3 regions of the Neobacillus sp. 114 genome follow, and region 2 is predicted to be linked to each of the others. Evidence: riboswitches for the same ligand, from Rfam matches in the RefSeq annotation. Region 2 holds a riboswitch; each other region holds the start of a gene.
What was found. Region 2 has a riboswitch for preQ1 ahead of queF (preQ(1) synthase). Riboswitches for the same ligand answer to the same signal wherever they lie in the genome.
Positions count from the first base shown of each region.

Region 1: another riboswitch for preQ1. It lies ahead of queC (7-cyano-7-deazaguanine synthase QueC); the one in region 2 lies ahead of queF (preQ(1) synthase).
Region 3: another riboswitch for preQ1. It lies ahead of QNN06_RS06290 (QueT transporter family protein); the one in region 2 lies ahead of queF (preQ(1) synthase).

Region 1 covers NZ_CP126144.1:4,215,120-4,219,377, reverse strand. Annotated here, with positions in the region: gene QNN06_RS20465 (acyl-CoA dehydrogenase family protein) at 1-759, shown strand, start outside; gene QNN06_RS20460 (DUF3870 domain-containing protein) at 814-1,128, opposite strand; gene QNN06_RS20455 (MTH1187 family thiamine-binding protein) at 1,334-1,636, shown strand; PreQ1 riboswitch class I at 1,752-1,794, shown strand; gene queC (7-cyano-7-deazaguanine synthase QueC) at 1,847-2,506, shown strand; gene queD (6-carboxytetrahydropterin synthase QueD) at 2,511-2,993, shown strand; gene queE (7-carboxy-7-deazaguanine synthase QueE) at 2,986-3,714, shown strand; gene QNN06_RS20435 (AMP-binding protein) at 4,058-4,258, shown strand, end outside.
Region 2 covers NZ_CP126144.1:6,334,936-6,339,193, reverse strand. Annotated here, with positions in the region: gene QNN06_RS30920 (S8 family serine peptidase) at 1-1,356, opposite strand, end outside; PreQ1 riboswitch class I at 1,576-1,622, shown strand; gene queF (preQ(1) synthase) at 1,745-2,245, shown strand; gene QNN06_RS30910 (L,D-transpeptidase family protein) at 2,451-3,878, shown strand; gene QNN06_RS30905 (DUF3052 domain-containing protein) at 3,993-4,258, shown strand, end outside.
Region 3 covers NZ_CP126144.1:1,266,783-1,271,040, forward strand. Annotated here, with positions in the region: gene QNN06_RS06275 (citrate synthase/methylcitrate synthase) at 1-253, opposite strand, end outside; gene QNN06_RS06280 (LysR family transcriptional regulator) at 361-1,239, shown strand; gene QNN06_RS06285 (DinB family protein) at 1,296-1,820, opposite strand; gene QNN06_RS06290 (QueT transporter family protein) at 1,970-2,494, opposite strand; PreQ1 riboswitch class I at 2,519-2,563, opposite strand; gene QNN06_RS06295 (DUF4177 domain-containing protein) at 2,666-2,854, shown strand; gene licT (BglG family transcription antiterminator LicT) at 3,068-3,901, shown strand.

The sequences.
Region 1 (4,258 bases), 2.1 Mb from region 2:
AACGGTCAGAAAACATGGATTTCGTTGTGTGATGTGGCGGACCATTTTATCGTGTTTGCCTATACGGATAAAGAGAAGAAGCACCACGGAATTTCCGCATTTATTGTGGAACGAACGATGCCTGGCTTTTCTTCTAAGGCGATAAAAGGGAAACTCGGAATTCGCTCAGGCAATACCGGGGAATTGTTCTTCGATCAAGTGCGCGTTCCGAAAGAAAACTTGCTTGGCCAGGAAGGGGAAGGTTTCAAAATTGCCATGTCCGCACTTGATAACGGCCGCTTCACGGTTGCCGCAGGAGCAGTCGGTTTGATTATGGCCAGTTTGGAGGAAAGCGTAAAATACTGTCATCAACGGGAAACGTTCGGCAAAGATATCGGTAAGCATCAGCTGGTGCAGCAAATGCTTGCCAACATGGAAGCAGGATTGCAAATGAGCCGTTTACTGGTGTATCGTGCTGGCGAGTTGAAAAATAAGGGCGTTCGCAATACTCGTGAAACTTCGCTGGCGAAATGGCAGGCTTGTGATTTTGCCAATAAAGCGGCAGATGATGCGGTGCAAATCCATGGGGCGTACGGTTATTCAAGCGAATATCCGGTTGAGCGCTTTTTGCGGAACTCCAAGGCCCCGGTTATTTACGAAGGAACGCGGGAAATTCATACGGTTATGCAGGCGGAGTATGTGCTGGGGTACAGAGAGGATAAGGCGCTAAGCAACATGCTGCCGGCCTGGCCGTTTGAGAGTGAGAAAGTTACGGTTTAGGTTTTTCATTGGGGGAGCGGATTGATTGGTATTGTCGATCCGCTCTTTCTATTTTTATTGGACGGAATTCATAGTTTCATATTGCTTGTACAAATCCTTTAATGCCGCAATCAGGGCGTGATTGGCTTTTCCTAAATAGCCATTTTTTAAGTCTTCGAGTGGCTTGTCAATCCCGTGACGTAAACTATACCCTTTCAATAGCCTTGAAATATAGTCCCTTCCATGTTCCGTAGCCAGCGTACATGAGGCATCAACAATCACGCCATAATGCTTATCAATCTCAGCCGTAATCGTCAGCGTTTCATAAATGCTTCTTGCTGCCATCCCGGTTGGCAGCTTGGCGTGACCGGCAATAAAATAGGTATTCAAACAAATCTCTCCCTATTAGTTTTAATCTTAGAATAATATAAATAGATATAATTGATAAGACCAATGTGAGTAAAAATTTATTCTATTGGCATTCTTCCTAAACAGGGTAAGAAGTAATACCATCTTCTAACTTAGTCATCAATTTTTGTTCTAACCGATTCATATGATATTCTTTTTTTATAAAGGAACTTAGGAGGATGAAGCTATGGCCATCATTGATATAACAGTTATTCCAGTAGGGACAGGTACTACAAGTGTTAGTGAGTATGTGGCGGAAATACATAAAGTTCTTCAGCGATATGAAGACAGAGTAAAGTATCAGTTAACCCCGATGAGTACATTGATTGAAGGGGATTTAAAATTACTCTTAGAAATTGTTCAAGAAATTCATGAAGTCCCATTCCAGAAAGGCTTACAAAGAGTCTGTACCAATCTCAGAATTGATGACCGTCGTGACAAGGAACATTCGATGGAGCGGAAGCTGCAGTCAGTACAAACAAAATTGTAAGGTCAGAGTGAATGTTTTTTGAAAAGTGTACAAAACCGAAATAATCTTGAAAGATAGATTGAAAAATGATCGAAATGGTTTATAATCGAATAGTCATATAAAAAATCCGCACTCTGCGGTAGAGGTTCTAGCTACCCTCTTTAAAAAACTAAGGAAAACAGGACTGCTTTCTTTAGTAGTCCTGTTTTTCTATTTAAAGGAGAATTTATAATGAAGAAAGATAAAGCAGTTGTAGTTTTTAGCGGAGGACAGGATAGCACCACCTGTTTGTTTTGGGCTTTAGAACATTTTGAAGAAGTAGTGGCGGTTACTTTTAACTATAATCAAAGGCACAAGCTTGAAATCGAGTGCGCCCAAAATATCGCGAATGAACTTGGAATAGAGCATCATATTTTAGATATGTCATTGTTAAACCAATTGGCACCAAACGCCTTGACCCGTAAAGACATTGAAGTGAAGGAAGGAGAAAATGGTGAATTACCTTCCACTTTTGTACCAGGACGAAACCTGTTATTCATCTCTTTTGCGGGAGTACTGGCAAGCCAGGTTGGGGCAAAGCACATTATCACTGGTGTTTGCGAAACGGATTTCAGCGGTTACCCGGATTGCCGGGATGTGTTTATCAAGTCTTTAAATGTCACATTGAACCTATCAATGGACAAGGAATTTGTCATTCATACTCCGTTAATGTGGCTAAACAAAGCTGAAACTTGGCAGTTGGCTGATGAATTGAATGCACTGGATTTCGTTAGGGAAAAAACATTAACCTGCTATAACGGGATCATTGCCGTTGGTTGTGGGGAATGTCCGGCTTGTGTATTGAGAAAAAGAGGCCTTGACCAATACTTGAGTACACGAAAGGAGTTTTAACCCCATGTATGGTTTTCACATCGTAGATAAACTCCAAAAAATGGATGAAGATATCAAACGCAATCAATTAAAATACCATTCCAAAAGAGTGCTGGTCAGCAAGGAATTTACCTTTGATGCTGCCCACCATTTGCATTGCTATGAGGGTAAATGCAAAAACCTTCATGGCCATACGTATATAGTCATTTTTGGAATCAGTGGTTTTGTTGATGACCGCGGCTTGATGATGGATTTCGGGGACATTAAAGACATTTGGAAAAATGAAATTGAGGTGTATCTCGACCATCGCTATCTGAACGAAACCCTTCCACCAATGAATACCACGGCGGAAAACATGGTGGTCTGGATTTACGAGAAAATGGCTGAGGCATTAAAGAAAGAGAAAAGACAAGAACAGTATTGTGGCGCAAGAGTAGAATTTGTCCGGTTGTTTGAGACACCGACAAGCTATGCGGAAGCTAGACGGGAGTGGATGGAAGTTGAGTAAAATACCTGTTATGGAAATTTTCGGACCCACCATCCAAGGGGAAGGAATGGTTATCGGCCAGAAAACAATGTTTGTAAGAACTGCTGGCTGTGACTATTCCTGCAGCTGGTGCGACTCCTCCTTTACCTGGGATGGCACCGGTAAAAATGATATTCGAATGATGGAAGCGGTAGAAATTTGGGAAGAGCTGAAACGAATCGGAGGCAAGAATTTCTCCTTTGTGACGATCTCTGGCGGGAATCCTGCTTTATTGAAAAATCTCGATGAATTTATTAAAATCCTAAAGGCTAATCAAATAAAAATTGGTCTGGAAACCCAGGGAAGCAGGTGGCAGGATTGGTTTTTTGAGATTGATGAATTAACGATTTCACCCAAGCCGCCAAGCTCAAAAATGGAGACGGATTTTGAAATTTTAGATGAAATTATTGGGAAACTTAAACAAAATGATGTACCACAACAATTTAGCTTGAAGATTGTGGTATTTGATGATCTTGATTATGAATATGCCAAAGCTGTTCATTTCCGTTATCCGGAAGTTCCCTTCTTTGTACAGGTTGGTAATGATCATCTGTCAACGATGGATAATCAAGAGCTGCTGCTGCATCTTATTAATAAATATGAAAGATTGATAGATAGAGTCATGCAGGACTCTGATATGAATAACGTTAAGATTCTTCCGCAATTGCATACTTTTTTGTGGGGAAATAAAAGAGGAGTTTAGGTGAAAAAACAGGCGATGTCCAGGGCGGCATCGCTTTTTTTTACATCACAATCAAACTGTTTATAAAACTATACAACTGTGTTTTTTTTATAACATTTGTTCAAGGAGTATATGCCTATGTAAGGCGCCAGGTAATACATCCCTTATTTAAAAAAACTGGTACAATTCTTGCATTTCTTAAGGTAGGTATTGAAACCCATGGATAAGGAGGATTCTGAAAATGTAGGATTAGAAGGTAAAATAAAACTGTTCTACTCGGAATGAAGATTTTTGAACGAAAGCAAAAATGGAAGCGATTACAAGAATTGAGGAGTAATTTGAAAAAAAAACGGGGGGGAAGCTCATGAGTGAAATCACCATTTTAAACCGAGTGGCCATCGGCGATATTGTGCGCAGGACGGCAGCCAAAAATCCAGCCAAAACGGCCATCATTTCCGGGGATAAAAGGATTTCCTACCAAGAGTTTAATGAAGATTGCAACCGCTTTGCTCACTATCTGTTGGACCTTGGGTTAGAAAAAGGAGATTCGGTTGCCACTATTTGC
Region 2 (4,258 bases):
AGCCGCAGCTACTTGGGCTGGTGAATATTCTGGGTGGGCGGCCTTAATTACCCCAGCTACACCAGCAACTTTTGGTGCTGCCATGGAGGTTCCGTGTAAATACGAGTATCCATGCAATTGTCCGTCACTGAATTGAGTTGTGGCATTGCTTCCAACAGGATAAGTAGGATACGTAGACAATGTCCGATAAGTAAAATCACGTTTATTTAAAAAGTCTCCGGCTGGATTTTGACGATACAAGCTGTCATATAACGGACCATTATCCCCGCCAGGACCGGCTACATCGATAGAATTACCGTAATTGGAATAGAAGGCGATGCTTTTATCCGACCATTCATTCGATGAGGACACCGTAATGACGCCAGGAATTTGTGCAGGTACTACCCGGGACGGACCTTTAATATCAATACCGTAAGTAGCTTTCCAATAGGCTTGCATATCATGTAAGTTATTCAAGTCTTTTGAATCATTCCCAGCCGATACAACGACCGTAACCCCTTTTTGAGTGGCATACTGAATAGCACGCTGATAAGCTACCATAGAAGCGGAGTCACCCTTTTCTCCCAAGTTATGGGCCATCCAGCGCCAACCGCCAATCGACATGTTAATGACTTCGACTCCATCATTAGCAGCAGCTACAATAGCGTCGGTAATCCAGGATTGCTGGGCTCCACCTGTTGCCCCAAAAACGCGATAAGCACGAACAGTTAACTCAGGGCCTACGCCCTTTACCTTTCCATTTGCGGCAATCGAACCGGCAACGTGGGTGCCGTGGCCATTTTTATCCCAAGCATCTGTTGTGCCAGGAACAAAGGTCTTAGATCCAGCCTCATCAGCATTGGCTGCCAAATCTGGGTGGCTAAAATCAATCCCGGTATCGATAACTGCCACAACAGTATCATGATTTCCTTGATTTAATTTATAAGAATCCCCTTCATGTGTTAATCGCTGCATATCCCATTGTTTATCCCAGTAGCTATCGGCATTTGGATCTAGAGTTACCTTCTGCCCATTAGGTGTACCCGGGGTAAATTGAACAGCATCATCCGGGTCTGTTTCCAAATATGCTTCAAGTTCCCTTCCAGCCGATTGGATATTCGTATCCTGTGAAATTTTTGATAGAAAGTCCTGATCAGAGGAAGCGGCTTCGACGATTCCTATTTCTTTAACTACTCTTTCTACTTTTCCGCCTGCCTGTTCAATTTTTGCAGTGAAGTTGGCCGGAAGCTTTCCTTTATAAGCTAATACATAATGTTCTTGTCCTGCTTCTGCCTTAGGCTTGTCCGCCTGCACTCCGGCAAGCAATGAAATGGAAAGAACTGAACAAACCGATAGAACCGCTAATCTTTTTTTCAACCCAATTCCCCCTAGTAATCTACTAATTAACGTTTGAGGCGTTATGAGTTGATTTTAGGACAAGGTCATAAAATAATGTGTCGAACGAACGGTTGGAATGCTAAAAATTTTTAGACAGATAGATACAATTTGCATGTCCCCTCGCTAAAAATTTTTTCCATTTGACGAATATTGCACTGTCCAATATAGTATAGATAGAAAAAAGAATACCCGTATCGAACGGGAGAGGTTCATAGCTGATACCCTCTATAAAAAACTATGGATTCATGTCAATAAAGCCATGTCCATAAGGATGTGGCTTTTTTGCTTTTATCCCTTTAGTTTGATTAGAATGGTGAAGTACCTCTCCTGTGAAAGTGCTGGGGCACATTTTACAGGAGGTTTTTTTATGTCTGGACGTACACATGAACAAGGTTTAAAGGATTTAACATTGCTCGGAAACCAGGGTACCAAATACTTATTTGAATATTCTTCGGAGGTCTTGGAGGCTGTCGACAACCTGCATCCAAACCGCGATTTTTTTGTAAAATTTAACTGCCCTGAGTTTACGAGCCTTTGCCCGCTGACGGGACAACCGGATTTTGCAACAATGTATATTTCCTATATCCCCGATCAGAAAATTGTAGAAAGCAAATCGCTGAAATTATATCTTTTCAGCTTCCGCAACCACGGTGATTTCCATGAGGATTGTGTCAACATCATCATGAATGACTTAATTAAGCTCCTTGATCCACGCTATATCGAGGTATGGGGAAAATTTACGCCGCGTGGCGGAATTTCAATTGATCCATGGTGCAACTATGGTAAACCGGGCACGAAATATGAGGAAATGGCCCAGTTCCGGTTGATGAATCATGATCTTTATCCTGAAAAAGTAGATAACCGATAAGATACAGCTAACAAGAAGATATACTTAGAATTTCCTCCCTCCCTTGGTCCTAAGGCCATGGGAGGTTTTTTTATTAAAAAGTCTTTACAATATTTTCACTTATGTTAAAAAATTAGAAATTCTACAAATTTCTCACCGAAATTTTACAAAATATTCCTTTAATTCGTGGTACTTTATATTCATCAACAGAATTGGGGAGAGAAATATGAGGAAATTATCGTCTGCGGTTTTAATTTTTGTATTAACTTTCTTTTTCTTTTCAAGCCAATCGGCGGCTGCCACTTCTCAGTTAATTATTATTAATAAGAAGACAAATACCCTCGCATATTACGATGGAGGCACATTACTAAGGACTTTTAAGGTGGCGACAGGAAGGTCAAGGGACTTAACTCCCGAAGGAAAATTTAGGATCGTTAATAAAATTGTAAATCGCCCTTATTATACAGGACATATTGCCGGGGGGGACCCCCGCAACCCACTAGGCGACCGCTGGATGGGCCTTGAGGCAAGAGGAACATATGGAACCACTTATGGCATCCATGGGAATAACAATGAAAGCTCCATTGGCCGGTACGTCAGCTCAGGCTGTGTACGCATGCATAACTCGGAAATTCGGTGGCTCTTTGACCGAATTCAAAATTATACTGAAGTGGTTATTACCCATTCCGGTGACAGTTTTGACACTATCGCCATGGCTAATGGATACGGAGTAACCGTACCAGTTAATGGGGAGAATCCAGGTACGACAGCACCACAAATTCAAAACGGCTGGGTACAAGCAGGCGGCAATAAGTATTATTATGAAAATGGAGCAGTAAAAACAGGTTGGCAGACGATAAACGGCAAAAAATATTTCTTTGATAAAGTCGGAATAATGAAGACTGGCTGGCTGACGGATGCCGGCAAGAAATATTATTTGGATAGCAGCGGCGTGTTGAAAACAGGCTGGCAAGAGATTAAAGGGAAGAAATATTATTTTGCAAACGATGGTGTGATGAAGACTGGCTGGCTTGAAGATGGTGGCCAAAAGTTCTATCTTGATAAAGACGGAGCGGCGAAAACGGGCTGGTTGGAAGACGGCGGCAATAAGTATTATTTTGATGCTGCCGGGGCAATGAAAACGGGCTGGATCGAGGATAACGGGATTAAATATTTCCTTGACGCTACCGGTGCGATGAAAACGGGTTGGCTGGAGGACGGCGGAAATAGATTTTATTTAGATAATACTGGAGCCATGAAGACCGGCTGGCTTGAAGCGGGCGACAAGAAATATTATTTTGCCGGCGATGGCGTGATGCAAACCGGGTGGGTTAAGGATGAAGAAAAATGGTACTATCTTGACCAATTAGAGGGTATGAAAACGGGCTGGATCAATTATAAAGGCAAATGGTATTACATCAACTCCAATGGCGTGATGGATAACACCGTCATCAGCAAGCTCGAGGACTTTGATCCCGCTGTTACGGAAAATACCGGCTGGACGAATATTGGCGGGAATAAATACTTTTTAAAGAAAAACCCTACTCTTGTTACTGGCTGGTTGAACTTCGAGAATAATTGGTACTATCTCTATGTTAATGCTGATATGGCAAAAAACTTCATCAATGATGAGAATAAGCTTGTACAAAATTAAGAATCGCAAGGAGAAGGCACTTCGCGGAGTGTCTTCTTTTTTTACATGAAAGGTATGATAAGTCAAAGGAAAAGTTTAAAATATTTGTAGGTTCTTTGAAAGGAAGGAAGTTCAATGTCCGTGCTAAATAAGTTGCAGTTTAAAGACCAGGGACAGCCAGTGTTGATTGTCAACGCACCGCAGTCCTATGATGAGGTCATTCGAACATTTGAAGGTGAGGTCCACCGCAAAGCGGTAATGGAAAGCTATGATTTTGTGCAGGTATTTGGGACAAGTAATGAAGAATTAGGGGCTTTGGCAAAAAGCGCCGAGAAATTCGTTAAAGAAGACGGGCTTTTCTGGCTATGTTATCCGAAAAAGTCTTCCAAGACTTATAAAGG
Region 3 (4,258 bases), 1.3 Mb from region 2:
GGAGCAGGTCGATTAATTTTTTCATATTTTCCGGTAGATCACGGTTGCTCATTAACTCATTTTTCAAAGCTCGTAACTGTACTTCATCAGGTAAATAGCCATGCCAGAGCAAGTAGGCAACTTCTTCAAAAGAGTATCGATTAGTAAGCTTCCCAATTTCATATCCCCGGTAAATAAGCTCTCCCTTTTCACCATCAATATGACTGATTAATGTTTCGGCAGCGACAATTCCTTTTAAACCCTTTTGGATCATAAAAATCTCTCCTTCCTTTATTTACTAATAGTGTATATAATGAGTTCGATTAATGAAATTAAATAATTTTAAATGAAATGATTAATATTTTTAATAAGGAGGAGAATATGGAATTCCAATGGCTCAACACATTTATTACGGCTGCTGATTGTGGGAATTTCCGCAGAACGGCGGAAATCCTTTATATTTCACAGCCTTCTGTTACCGTTCATATAAAACAATTAGAACAAGAACTTGGAATTCAGTTATTTGATCGGGAAGGGAAAAAAGTAAAACTGACCGAAGCGGGGAGAAGATATTTAGTTCATGCAAAGAGATTGTTAGAGGTTTATCAAGGGGGGCTCGAGGACATTCACTCTTTTAGTCAAGGATACTCGACCAAATTTTCTATTGCCATTTCGCCTTTGATCGCGGATACCATCCTGCCATATGTCTTAAAAAGCTATACAAACAAGCATCCTGAGGTAGAGATTTCGGTTAAAATTATCGAATCCGTTGGTATCGAAGATGCGGTATTAAGGGAAGAAGTTGATATCGGGCTGTCATGTTTAAATAGTCTTCACCCTCAATTAATTAGTGAACTCTTATATAAAGATAATGTTATGCTGGTAGCGCCTCATGATGGGAGAGATTCCGAAACAGCACCTCCGTTAGACGAAGAAGAGGTTTTAACATCGAACTATTTGTTAACCCATAATCACCCAGGTTACTGGGATGGTCTTTGTCATGCAGTAAAAACCAAATATCCAAAAGTAAAAATGATGAAAGTATCACAGGTACACATTACAAAAAGATTCATCGTTGAAGGGCTGGGTGTCTCTTTCCTTCCGACATCAACGGTCAGAAGGGAACTGCTAGAAGGGAGGCTTATAGAAGTAGACTGCCAAACCATCCACCTGCCCGAAGCCAACACTTACGCAATCATGAAATACGACCACTCCAAACAAAAAGAATTTCTCGAGTTTATCTCAAACTATCGGATTTAAAAAACAGTGTCCGCCTGAGGCAGACACTGTCCACGATTGGTGTCAGGCGCCGCTCGTTATTTCAATTTAGATAAGTATCGTTCTGTCACGATGCTGCGGTGGTGGATTGCATGGCCGGCGATGATGTAGGCGATGGCACGGGCGGTGACCTCCATGCCATTGGCGTTGCCGACATTTGTCCAGGCTGACTCCGGCATGTTCTCGATCAGAGTGATTGATGCTTTTCTGACTGCAATGAAGTCAGAAAGAATAGATTGCAGCGGCAGTTCACTCATTTGTGCTCCTGCTACATAATCATTTTCGTTAAAGCCTGCCAGCGGTGTCTTGTCGCCACGCCCAACTCGAAGCAGGCGGTAGCTCATGATTCTTTCGGTATCTGCCATATGGCCAAGCACCTCTTTGATGCTCCATTTGCCAGATTCATAGCGGAAGTGCGCCTCTTCCTCTGAAATCCCTTCGAAAAGAGAAACCACCTCTTCCAGGCTTTCTTTAAGAGTCGCCAATAAATCTCCCTCTGGAACTAACTGGACGTAAGGAACATAATACTCCGGAAACTCATTGTTATTTGGACGCTGTACCATTCGAAAAATCCCCTTTCTAGTCTCATAAAATATAGACTTTCCATCCTGTAAACATGATTATCTATCCCTATTTTAGTAGTTTATTCAAATAAATACCATAAAAAAGAGCCGTTGCCCAGGTCCTCCCCGAAGCAACAGCTCTTCATAAATTATTTAAAAATTTTATCAAAATGAACGCGCTTGTTAATGAAATACATGACCGGCATGCCGACAGCCATCACAACGAATTCCCCAACCGCCGTTGTTAACCATGTAAACAGGAATGGCAGATCGAACGCTAAATGCAGTTCAATCGCAATGAGGAACATCGTAAAGGTGAACACCAATGTATTCACAATCATCCGTGTCCAAATTCCTTTAATGAACCGTGCACACAAAATCGTAATCACTAAAGCAATCAATGACTGCCCTACACCGAAAATAAGGTCATACGCCTTCATTGGTGAGAAGAATAAATTCGTTAAAAATACCCCTAAAATGATCCCGTATAAATACTTTTTGTTGAAAACGACGAGATGGTTAAACATCTCTGAAACGCGGAATTGCACCTGGGTAAACCCAAATGGCTGAATTAACGCCGAAACCGCAATGTACAGGGCCGCAATAATCCCGTTTACAACGATTTCCCTTACCTTGCTGCTCGATGTGCCTGTCGTGTACTGGGCGTCAAGCATGTTTGTTGTTTTTTCCATATTCATTTCTCCTTAGTTTTTTAAAGTGGGAGGATCTCGAACCACTTAAAGTAATATACTAACAAACTATTATATTAATACATAAAAAATTGGCGGTCAATTACAGTTTTTGGGATAATAAGAATATACAAAACATAATGTCGGAGGGGAACCATGTACGAATATAAATTTGAAAGAATTGAATTAAGCAAGTTAAGCGGAAAACCTAAGGAAGATTACCATGAAATCATTCAACAAAATGCCAAAAACGGCTGGAGACTGGTCCAGATTTTTGCGCCGGGAATTGCTGCATATGGGTCCGCGGCTTATTATGAAGCCATATTTGAAAGAAAAGTAGATTAAAGAAATACAAATAATATCTGAACATGCATCAAAGAAACTCAATAAGAATTGCGCCAAAATTAAAAGAATGATAAAATCTAACCAAATAACTTCAAATTTTTAGGATTGTTACTGACTAATCAGGCAAAACCTATGACTAATGTTTTTTTGCATTAGTTTTAGGTTTTTTTATTTTCCTTTTTATCACAAATATTCCACAAATAGGTGATTTGTATGAAAATCGCAAAGGTAATCAATAACAATGTAATCAGCGTCATGGACGAGCAAAATAAAGAATTGGTCATTATGGGAAGAGGAATCGCGTTTCAAAAACGGCCGGGTGACGTAGTGGATGAGAGTAAAATCGAAAAGGTCTTCAGACTCGAAAACAAGGATGTTTCCGAAAAGTTTAAAACGCTATTGTATGAGATTCCATTAGAATATATGGCCGTTTCCGAAGAAATCATCAACTATGCGAAAGTGAAACTAGGGAAGAAGCTAAATGACAGCATCTATGTCTCCTTAACCGACCATATTCATTTTGCGATTGAAAGGCATCAAAAAGGAATCAATATCTCGAATGCGCTCCTTTGGGAGATTAAAAAGATTTATCAAGACGAATTCTCCATTGGTCGGGAAGCGTTAAAAATGATTCAAAACAAGCTTGGTATTACGCTTCCAGAGGATGAAGCGGGCTTTATTGCGATGCATATCGTGAATGCGGAATTAAACGATGAGATGCCAAACCTTGTCAACATAACCAAACTCATTCAGGATATTTTAAACATCGTCAAGTATCATTTCAAGATTGAACTTGATGAGGAATCCTTAAATTATTTCCGGTTCCTTACCCATCTTAAATTTTTTGCGCAGCGCCTTTTCAGCGGTTCGCATTTAGACAGCGAGGATGATTTTCTTTATAACCTGGTAAAGGAAAAACATAAAGAAGCATTTGCTTGTGCGCAAAAGATTAAAGATTATATTACAAAAGCGCATCAGCATGAGATCACAAAGGAAGAAATGGGCTACCTTGCCATTCATATACATCGTGTCGTGAATCGAAACTAGTAAATTTTTTATGGTAAGAAAGCGTTGACACCTAATGAAAGCGAATGCTATTATGTGAATACAAATTAATATAAATTTATTAGGATTGTTACTGATTATGCAGGCAAAACCTAAATTGCAAACCATACTTATGTTTATGGCATGCAGTTTAGGTTTTTTTTATTTTCTTAAAGGTGTGCCATCCTGGTCCGGACAGGAAACACAGCAAAAGTAAAATCAAAAAGTAAATATAAAAACAGGATTGTTACTGGTCATGCAGGCAAAACCTAAGTCATAAAGAATGTTTCAGGGACGCTATGTCCCCGGCTTCTTAATGGCTTAGGTATTTTTTTTACCAAAATACTAGAGGTGATAAAG